Regions from separate parts of the Streptomyces sp. NPDC060031 genome, predicted to be linked through region 3. Evidence: riboswitches for the same ligand, from Rfam matches in the RefSeq annotation. Region 3 holds a riboswitch; each other region holds the start of a gene.

Region 1 (3,204 bases), on a different contig from region 3:
GCTGACCTCACGGCTCCAGGAGAAGAAGGGCATCAAGGCGCCGCTGGTCCCGCTTGCGGTCGGCGGCGCGGCGATGGTCATCGCCGGGTACGTCCGGGGGCCCGAGGGCGCCTGGGTGGCCATGGCCCTGACCGCGCTGGCGGTGCTGGTCTGGCGGATGACCGAGCCGCCCGAGGACTACCTCAAGGACGTCACGGCGGGCGTCTTCGCGGCGTTCTACGTGCCCTTCCTGGCCACGTTCGTCGCGATGCTGCTCACCGCCGACGACGGTCCGCAGCGGGTGGTCACCTTCCTGGTCCTGACCGTGGTCAGCGACACCGGGGCGTACGCGGTCGGCTGGCGCTTCGGCAAGACCAAGCTCGCCCCGCGCATCAGCCCCGGCAAGACCCGCGAGGGCCTGCTCGGAGCGGTGGCCTTCGCGATGGTCGCGGGCGCGCTGTGCATGGAGTTCATGATCGACGGCGGTTCCTGGTGGCAGGGCCTGCTGCTGGGCCTCGCCGTCGCGGTCAGCGCCACGCTGGGTGACCTCGGCGAGTCGATGATCAAGCGGGACCTGGGCATCAAGGACATGGGCACGCTGCTGCCGGGCCACGGCGGCATCATGGACCGCCTCGACTCGCTCCTGCCGACCGCGCCCGTGGTGTGGCTGCTGCTGGCGGCGTTCGTCGGCACCGGCTGACCTGCGGGAAGGCGCCCGTACAGGCCGGGCGGTTACTCTTGGAAGGCGCGCTGCTTCTGCGGCGCGCCTTTCGTCTTACAAGGAGTACCTGCCATGGCCCGCCCCGTTCCGGGAGAGCTCACCTTCGTCGCACCGCGCGGAGTCAAGAAGCCGCCCCGGCACCTCGCCGACCTCACTCCCGAGGAGCGCCGCGAGGCGGTTGCCGCGATCGGTGAGAAGCCGTTCCGGGCCAAGCAGCTCTCGCAGCACTATTTCTCGCGGTACGCGCACGACCCGGCGCAGTGGACCGACATCCCGGCGGGCTCCCGCGAGAAGCTCCAGCAGGAGCTGCTGCCGGACCTGATGTCCGTCCTGCGGCACATCTCGTGCGACGACGACACCACCCGCAAGACCCTGTGGAAGCTGCACGACGGCACGCTCGTCGAGTCCGTGCTGATGCGCTACCCCGACCGGGTCACCATGTGCATCTCCTCGCAGGCCGGCTGCGGCATGAACTGCCCGTTCTGCGCCACCGGCCAGGCCGGCCTCGACCGCAACCTCTCCACGGCCGAGATCGTGCACCAGATCGTCGACGGCATGCGCGCCCTGCGCGACGGCGAGGTCCCCGGCGGACCGGCCCGGCTGTCGAACATCGTCTTCATGGGCATGGGCGAGCCGCTCGCCAACTACAACCGCGTCGTCGGCGCCATCCGCCGCCTGACCGACCCCGAGCCCGACGGCCTGGGCCTGTCCCAGCGCGGGATCACCGTCTCCACCGTCGGTCTGGTCCCGGCCATGCTGCGGTTCGCCGACGAGGGCTTCAAGTGCCGCCTCGCCGTCTCGCTGCACGCGCCGGACGACGAGCTGCGCGACACGCTGGTCCCCGTGAACACCCGCTGGAACGTCCGCGAGGTGCTCGGCGCGGCCTGGGAGTACGCGGAGAAGTCCGGCCGCCGCATCTCCATCGAGTACGCCCTGATCCGCGACATCAACGACCAGGCCTGGCGGGGCGACCTGCTCGGCAAGCTCCTCAAGGGCAAGCGCGTACACGTCAACCTGATCCCGCTGAACCCGACCCCGGGCTCGAAGTGGACCGCCTCGCGCCCGGAGGACGAGAAGGCCTTCGTGGAGGCCATCGCCCGCCACGGCGTGCCGGTGACCGTACGGGACACCCGTGGCCAGGAGATCGACGGCGCGTGTGGACAGCTCGCCGCCTCCGAGCGATAAATTCCGGTCAAGAATGCTCGCATTCGGCCACGAGGTACCCTGTGGCCGAACCAATTTCATATTCCGACAGGGGAGCGCCACAGCGCTGAGAGTGCGGTAACCGTCATCCGCAGACCCTCTGAACCTCGCCCCGGTCATTCGGGGTAGGAAGTTCGGTCATCACTCAAGCTGTTGCGCCCTGCCCGGCGGCCGCTCCCGGAGCGCCGGGCAGGGCCGCGTCTTCTCCTGGTCATCCAGGAGGAATCACCAGTGAGCACCACCAAGAAGATCGCGGGCGCCCTGCTCGCGACCGCGCTGGGCGTCACCACGCTCAGCGCCTGCGGCGATGCCGAGGACAAGTCCGCGGGCGGCGCCGGCGAGGCCCCGAAGTCCAAGACGGTCACCCTCGTCTCCCACGACTCCTTCAACGTGACCGAGTCGCTCCTCAAGGAGTTCGAGCAGCAGAGCGGCTACACCGTCAAGGTGCTGAAGTCCGGGGACGCGGGCGCCGCGCTGAACCAGGAGATCCTCACCAAGGGCTCCCCGCGCGGTGACGTCTTCTTCGGGGTCGACAACACCCTCCTCTCGCGCGCCCTCGACAACGGCATCTTCACGCCGTACGAGGCCAAGGGCCTGGGCGAGGTCAAGCCGGAGTACGTGCTCGACAAGGAGCACCGGGTCACCCCGGTCGACTCCGGCGACATCTGCGTCAACTACGACAAGGCGTACTTCGCCGACAAGAAGATCGCCCCGCCGCAGACGCTGGACGACCTGATCAAGCCGGAGTACAAGAACCTGCTGGTCACCGAGAACGCCGCGACCTCCTCGCCCGGCCTCGGCTTCCTCCTCGCCTCCGTCGGCAAGTACGGTGACGACGGCTGGAAGGACTACTGGAGCAAGCTCAAGGCCAATGGCGTCGAGGTCGTCGACGGCTGGGAGCAGGCCTACAACGAGCGCTTCTCCGGTTCCGCGGGCGGCAAGAAGGCCAAGGGCGACCGCCCGCTGGTCGTCTCGTACGCCTCCAGCCCGCCGGTCGAGGTGCTCTACGGCGAGCCCCAGCCGGCCGAGGCCCCCACGGGCGTGGCCACCGGCACCTGCTTCCGCCAGGTCGAGTTCGCCGGCCTGCTCAAGGGCGCGAAGAACGAGGAGGGCGGCAAGGCCCTGCTGGACTTCCTGATCGGCAAGAAGTTCCAGGAGGACATGCCCCTCAAGATGTTCGTGAACCCGGTCGTCAAGGACGCCGGGCTGCCCGAGCTGTTCACCAAGCACGGTGTCGTGATCGAGAAGCCGCAGACGGTCGCCCCGGACACCATCGCGAAGAACCGTGAGCAGTGGGTCAA
Region 2 (3,204 bases), on a different contig from region 3:
GATCTCCTGCTGGAGGTCGATGTTCTCCTTGATCTTGTGCATCGGGACGTGGCCCGGGCCCTCGATCATCGTCTGCACGTTGTGGCGCTTGGCGATCGTGTTGAGCTCGCCCAGCGTCTTCAACTCGGCGAACTGCGCGGCGTCGTTGGCGTCCGCGATGGAGCCGGGGCGCAGGCCGTCACCGAGCGAGTACGTGACGTCGTACGCCGCGAGGATCTCGCAGAGCTCCTCGAAGTTCGTGTAGAGGAAGTTCTCCTGGTGGTGCGCCAGGCACCACGCGGCCATGATCGAGCCGCCGCGCGAGACGATGCCGGTCTTGCGGCGGGCGGTCAGCGGCACGTACGGGAGCAGCACACCGGCGTGGACCGTCATGTAGTCGACGCCCTGCTCGGCCTGCTCGATGACCGTGTCCTTGTAGATCTCCCAGGTCAGGTCCTCGGCCCGGCCGTCGACCTTCTCCAGCGCCTGGTAGAGCGGCACGGTGCCGATCGGCACGGGCGAGTTGCGCAGCACCCACTCACGGGTGGTGTGGATGTTGCGGCCGGTCGAGAGGTCCATGACCGTGTCGGCGCCCCACTTGGTCGCCCATGTCATCTTGTCGACCTCCTCCTCGATCGAGGAGGTGACCGCGGAGTTGCCGATGTTGGCGTTGACCTTCACCAGGAAGCGCTTGCCGATGATCATCGGCTCGATCTCCGGGTGGTTCACGTTCGCAGGAAGCACCGCGCGACCTGCGGCGATCTCCTCGCGGACGACCTCGGGGGAGACGTTCTCGCGGATGGCGACGTACTCCATCTCCGGGGTGATCTCGCCCCGGCGGGCGTACGCGAGCTGGGTGACGGCGGCGCCACGGCCCCGACGGGGCTGGCGCGGGCGGCCCGGGAAGACCGCGTCGAGGTTCTTGAGGCCACCGCGGGGCGAGGTGTGCTTGATGCCGTCGTCCTCGGGGCGCGCGGGGCGGCCCGCGTACTCCTCGGTGTCGCCGCGGCCGATGATCCAGTTCTCGCGCAGGGGCGCCAGGCCCCGGCGGACGTCGGTCTCGATCTGCGGGTCGGTGTACGGACCGGACGTGTCGTAGAGCGTCACGTCCTTGCCGTTGGTGAGGTGGACCTGGCGGACCGGCACCCGGATGTCCGGGCGGGAGCCCGCCAGGTAGCCCTTGTGCCAGCCGGGCTGGCTCTCGGTCTGGCCGTCGGCGTCCTGGCTGACGGCAGGCGTGCGTGCGTCCTGAATGGTCATGAGACCTGATCTCCCTACGCCGGCATTACCCGGTAACAGGTTCGGCGGTCGACGCAGCCTTTTCCCGTACGCATTTCCCGCGCGTACGGTGATCAGCGCCCTCTCAGCCCGGTGCTCCGAGCTCCCGCGTTGTGCAAAGGTGCCCCCACGCTAGCGTCATGTGTGGCGTGCTGAACAGTGGGCCCCCTCATCTGTTGCGATGATCTGCTGGTGACGTCCTCGCCGCAGACCCCCACCGAGCACACCGCCCCCATGGCTCATCCAGGTCACGCCGACCATGCGCATGCGGACCCCGGGCACTCGCACGGACATTCCCACGGCCACGGCCCGGCGGCCCCGGTCTCGAAGCACCTGCGCAAGGTCATCGCGGCCGTGTTGATCCCCTTCGCCGCCGCCGTCTTCATCGGCATGGTGGTGCTCTGGCCGGGCGGCGCCCCCGCCCACGAGCGCTCCGGCGTGGGCTTCGACCGCCAGACCCAGCAGGGCAAGGTCGTCTCGCTGTCGCAGGTCGACTGCAAATCGGTCAACGCCTCGCAGGTACCGCCCACCGGCGACACCTCCACACCCGAGGGGCGCGAGGCGCAGGCCGCACAGACCGGCGAGTGCAAGAAGGCCACCGTCGAGGTCGCCACCGGACCGGACAAGGGCCGCACCTTCGTGGAGATCGTCCAGCCGGGCGCGCCGCGGCAGTTGAAGGATGGTCAGGACGTCGTGGTCGCGTACGCGCCGGACGCCCCCCGGGACCTCCAGTACTCCGTGATCGACGTGAACCGCAAGCTCCCGATGGCGCTGTTGGCCGGCATCTTCGCCGTGGCCGTCGTCCTGGTCGGCCGGATGCGCGGGCTGTTCGCGCTCATCGCGCTCGTCGTCAGCTTCGCCGTACTGACCCTCTTCATCCTCCCGGCGATCCTGCAGGGCTCGAACCCGCTGGTCGTCGCGGTCGTCGGGGCCAGCGCCATCATGCTGATCGCGCTCTACATGTGCCACGGGCTCACGGCGCGTACGTCGGTCGCCGTCCTGGGCACGCTCGTCTCACTGTTGCTGATCGGCCTGCTGGGCTCGCTGTTCATCGACTGGGCGTTCCTCAGCGGCAACACCGACGACAACACCGGGCTGATCCACGGGCTCTACCCGGGCATCGACATGAGCGGTTTGCTGCTCGCGGGAGTGATCATCGGATCGCTGGGTGTGCTCGATGACGTGACGGTCACCCAGACCTCGGCGGTCTGGGAACTCCACCAGGCCGACCCGGCGATGGGCCCCCGTGGTTTGTACCGGGCGGGCATCAGGATCGGGCGGGACCACATCGCCTCGGTGGTCAACACACTGGTTCTGGCCTACGCGGGTGCCGCGCTGCCGCTGCTGCTCCTCTTCTCGATCGCCAACAGCAGCATGGGATCCGTGGCCAACAGCGAGCTGGTCGCGGAGGAGATCGTGCGAACCCTCGTGGGCTCGATCGGCCTGGTGGCCTCGGTGCCGGTGACAACGGCGCTGGCCGCACTGGTGGTTTCTGCCGACCGACCGGGATCCCCGGGCGACGCGGTGGCTTCGGGGCCGGCCCGCGGCGGCCGGGGCCGGCGTCGCAAGCGCTGAACGAGGTGGTTCCCGCTGCGCGGACCGGCGGCACGGCTGGTCAGGCCGCACGCACCGCCCGTCGTACGGGAGCGGCAAGGCGGTGCACTCAGCGCGTCGGCACGCTGAGCCGGCGGTGCGGTGCGTCCGGCGGTCAGCCCGCGTTCTGTTCGTTCTGCCGGGACTCGGCCAGGATCTTGCCGAGCTCCTCGTCCAGGTTCTCTTCGAAGTCGCCCAGGTTTCGTTCCTGACCGAGCGGAACCAGTCGATCGGTGCGGTCGAGGAAGGCGACGAGCGGCGCCGCGCTGGCACGGAACAGTGCCCGGTCGGCCCCGACCTGGAGCCGGATGTGGACGTCCGACAGCTCATCCGGATGGGTGGGGGCGATGTGCA
Region 3 (3,204 bases):
CCCCTCGCGGCTCCTTCCGGGTGACTACGCGGTCGCCGCCTTGAGGGGGACGGCGGGGTCGGCGACCTTGGCCGGGTCGACCGGGGTCGCCGATCCGATCAGCTTGCGGCCCTGGGCCAGGTCGCGCGGGCGGCCCACCGCCAGCACCGCCACCAGCGCGCCGTCCCGTACCCAGCACACCGACCAGGTCGGCTCCGCCGGATCGCCGCGCCACAGCATCGCGTCGGCCCCGCCGTGGTGGCCGGCGTACTGCACGAACCGCCCGAACTGCTCCGACCAGAAGTACGGCACCGGGTCGTAGACCCGTACGGGCTCCCCGGCCAGGATGTTCGCCGCGACGACCCGGGGGCCCTGCAGCGCGTTGTCCCAGTGGTGCACGAGCAGCCGGGCCCCGTACCGCCCCGACGGGAAGGACGCGCAGTCGCCGACCGCGTACACCCCGGGCAGGGAGGTCCCGAGGTGGGCGTCCGCCGTCACCGAGCCGTCCGCGCCCCGCTCGATCCCCGTCCCCGCCAGCCAGGCCGTCGCCGGCCGGGCGCCGATGCCCACGACCACCGCGCCGGCCGCCAGCTCCCGGCCGTCCGCGAGCAGCACCCGGCCGGACTCCACCGAGGCCACCTTCGCGCCGGTGACCAGTTCGGCCCCGGCCTGCGCGTACCAGTGCGCCATCGGGGCCGCGACCTCGGCCGGCAGCGCTCCCGCGAGGACCCGGTCGGCCGCCTCCACCACGGTCACGGCGCAGCCCGCCTCGCACGCGGCCGTGGCGAACTCGGCGCCGATCCAGCCCGCCCCGACGACGACGATCGCCGGCGCCGAGGCCAGTACGGGCCCCAGCCGCGCCGCGTCGTCCAGGGTGCGCAGCAGGTGCACCCCGGGGACGCCCTCCGAGCCGGGCAGGGTCACCGGTTCGGCGCCCGTCGCCAGCACGAGCACCCCGTACGGGACGGGGCCCGCCTCGGTGTCGAGCAGGCGCTCGGCGGCCCGCAGCCCGGTGACCGTCGTCCCCAGCCGCAGCTCGATGCCGAGCGCCTCGAAGTCGATGTCGAACGCCGAGTCCTCGGCCTTGCCGAGCAGCACCGCCTTGGAGAGCGGGGGGCGGTCGTAGGGCTGGTGGGGCTCGGCGCCCAGCAGGGTGACGGGTCCGGTGAAGCCCTGTTCGCGCAGGGCAACCGCCGTCTGCACCCCCGCCATTCCGGCGCCCACTATGACGACGCCGCTGTCAGTCTCTTCCGTCTGGTCGCTCACGCCGCCCACATTAGGGGGTGTCGGGTGAGACGCGGAGGCAGGCTTACCCGGCCGTCGGCGGCGGGGTTAGTCTGGCCACCGTACCTATCGCGGGAGTCCGGGCGCACCGGGCTGAGAGGGAGGCTGGCCGGCCTCCGACCGTACGAACCTGATCCGGGTCATGCCGGCGAAGGGAGGGGCTGGACGCCCATGCACTCATCTCGTAGAAGTCCGGGAGCGGGATACGACGTCCTCGTCATCGGGGGCGGGATCATCGGCCTGGTCACGGCCTGGCGGGCGGCCCGTGCGGGTCTGCGCACCGCGCTCGCCGATCCGGCGCCCGGCGGCGGCGCCGCCCAGGTCGCGGCGGGCATGCTCGCCGCCGTGACCGAGCTCCACTACGGCGAGGAGACCCTGCTCGGGCTGAACCTCGCCTCGGCCGCCCGCTATCCGCAGTTCGCCGCCGAGCTCGCCGACGCGAGCGGCGGGCTGGACATCGGCTACCGGGCCTGCGGCACCCTCGCCGTGGCGCTCGACGCGGACGACCGCCTCCACCTGCGCGAGCTGCACGCCCTGCAGCGTCGCTGCGGCCTGGAGTCACAGTGGCTGACCGGGCGCGAGTGCCGCCGCCTGGAGCCGATGCTGGCCCCCGGTGTCCGCGGCGGACTGCGCGTGGACGGGGACCACCAGGTGGACCCCCGCCGGCTGGCGGCGGCGCTGCTGGCCGCCTGTGAGCGGGCCGGCGTGAGCATCCACCGGGCGGCCGCGGAGCGGCTGCTCGTCACCGCCGACCGGGCCCGGGGGGCGCGGCTGGACGACGGTACGGAGCTGCTCGCCGACCAGGTGGTGCTGGCCGCGGGGTCGCTCAGCGGCCGGCTGGCGGGCGTACCGCCGCAGGTGGTGGCTCCCGTACGGCCGGTCAAGGGCCAGGTGCTGCGCCTGACCGTGCCGGCCGCCTGCGCGCCGTTCCTGTCGCGGACCGTACGGGCCGTCGTGCGGGGCAGCCACGTCTACCTGGTCCCGCGCGAGAACGGCGAGCTGGTCATCGGCGCCACCAGCGAGGAGCTCGGCTGGGACACCACCGTCACCGCCGGCGGGGTCTACGAGCTCCTGCGCGACGCCCACGAGCTGGTGCCCGGCATCACCGAACTCCCGCTCACCGAAACCCGGGCGGGGCTGCGGCCGGGCTCGCCCGACAACGCGCCGCTGCTCGGCCCGACCGAACTGCCGGGCCTGCACCTGGCCACCGGGCACTACCGCAACGGGGTGCTGCTGACCCCGCTCACCGGGGACGTCATGGCGGAGCTGCTGACCACCGGCGAACTCCCGGAGATCGCACGCCCCTTCACCCCGCGCCGTTTCGCCCTCACGCCTCAGGAGTCCTGCGCATGACCGTCTCCGTCTCCGTCTCGGTCAACGGCGAGGCGCGCGAGGTCGCCGCCGGGACCACCCTCGACACGGTGGTCGCCGCGCTGACCACCGCCCCGGCCGGGGTCGCGGCCGCGCTCAACGAGACCGTGGTGCCGCGCGGGCAGTGGCCCGCCACGCCGGTGGGCGACGGCGACCGGGTCGAGATCCTCACCGCGGTCCAGGGGGGTTGAGCGGCATGGCTGACGACGCTTTCCTGCTGGGCGGCCGCACCTTCTCCTCCCGCCTGATCATGGGTACGGGCGGGGCCCCGAGCCTGGACGTGCTGGAGCGGGCGCTGATCGCGTCCGGTACGGAGCTGACGACGGTGGCCATGCGCCGCCTGGACCCCACGGTCCAGGGATCCGTCCTCTCCGTCCTCGCGAAGCTGGACATCGCGGTCCTGCCGAACACCGCGGGCTGCTTCACGGCGGGCGAGGCCGTGCTGACGGCTCGGCTGGCGCGGGAGGCGCTGGGTACGGACTGGGTCAAACTGGAAGTCGTCGCGGACGAGCGGACGCTCCTGCCGGACGGGGTCGAGCTGCTGGACGCGGCGGAGGTCCTGGTCGACGA

The links. Region 3 has a riboswitch for thiamine pyrophosphate ahead of thiO (glycine oxidase ThiO). Riboswitches for the same ligand answer to the same signal wherever they lie in the genome.
Region 1: another riboswitch for thiamine pyrophosphate. It lies ahead of ACFWB8_RS06655 (thiamine ABC transporter substrate binding subunit); the one in region 3 lies ahead of thiO (glycine oxidase ThiO).
Region 2: another riboswitch for thiamine pyrophosphate. It lies ahead of thiC (phosphomethylpyrimidine synthase ThiC); the one in region 3 lies ahead of thiO (glycine oxidase ThiO).

The regions. Positions count from the first base shown of each region.
Region 1 covers NZ_JBHWVM010000010.1:92,951-96,154, reverse strand. The annotation lists gene ACFWB8_RS06665 (phosphatidate cytidylyltransferase) at 1-679, shown strand, start outside; gene rlmN (23S rRNA (adenine(2503)-C(2))-methyltransferase RlmN) at 773-1,885, shown strand; TPP riboswitch at 1,944-2,053, shown strand; gene ACFWB8_RS06655 (thiamine ABC transporter substrate binding subunit) at 2,135-3,204, shown strand, end outside.
Region 2 covers NZ_JBHWVM010000091.1:1,814-5,017, forward strand. The annotation lists gene thiC (phosphomethylpyrimidine synthase ThiC) at 1-1,239, opposite strand, end outside; TPP riboswitch at 1,234-1,377, opposite strand; gene ACFWB8_RS30205 (YibE/F family protein) at 1,492-2,832, shown strand; gene ACFWB8_RS30210 (SsgA family sporulation/cell division regulator) at 2,966-3,204, opposite strand, start outside.
Region 3 covers NZ_JBHWVM010000009.1:42,658-45,861, forward strand. The annotation lists gene ACFWB8_RS05835 (NAD(P)/FAD-dependent oxidoreductase) at 25-1,245, opposite strand; TPP riboswitch at 1,325-1,437, shown strand; gene thiO (glycine oxidase ThiO) at 1,435-2,616, shown strand; gene thiS (sulfur carrier protein ThiS) at 2,613-2,825, shown strand; gene ACFWB8_RS05850 (thiazole synthase) at 2,831-3,204, shown strand, end outside.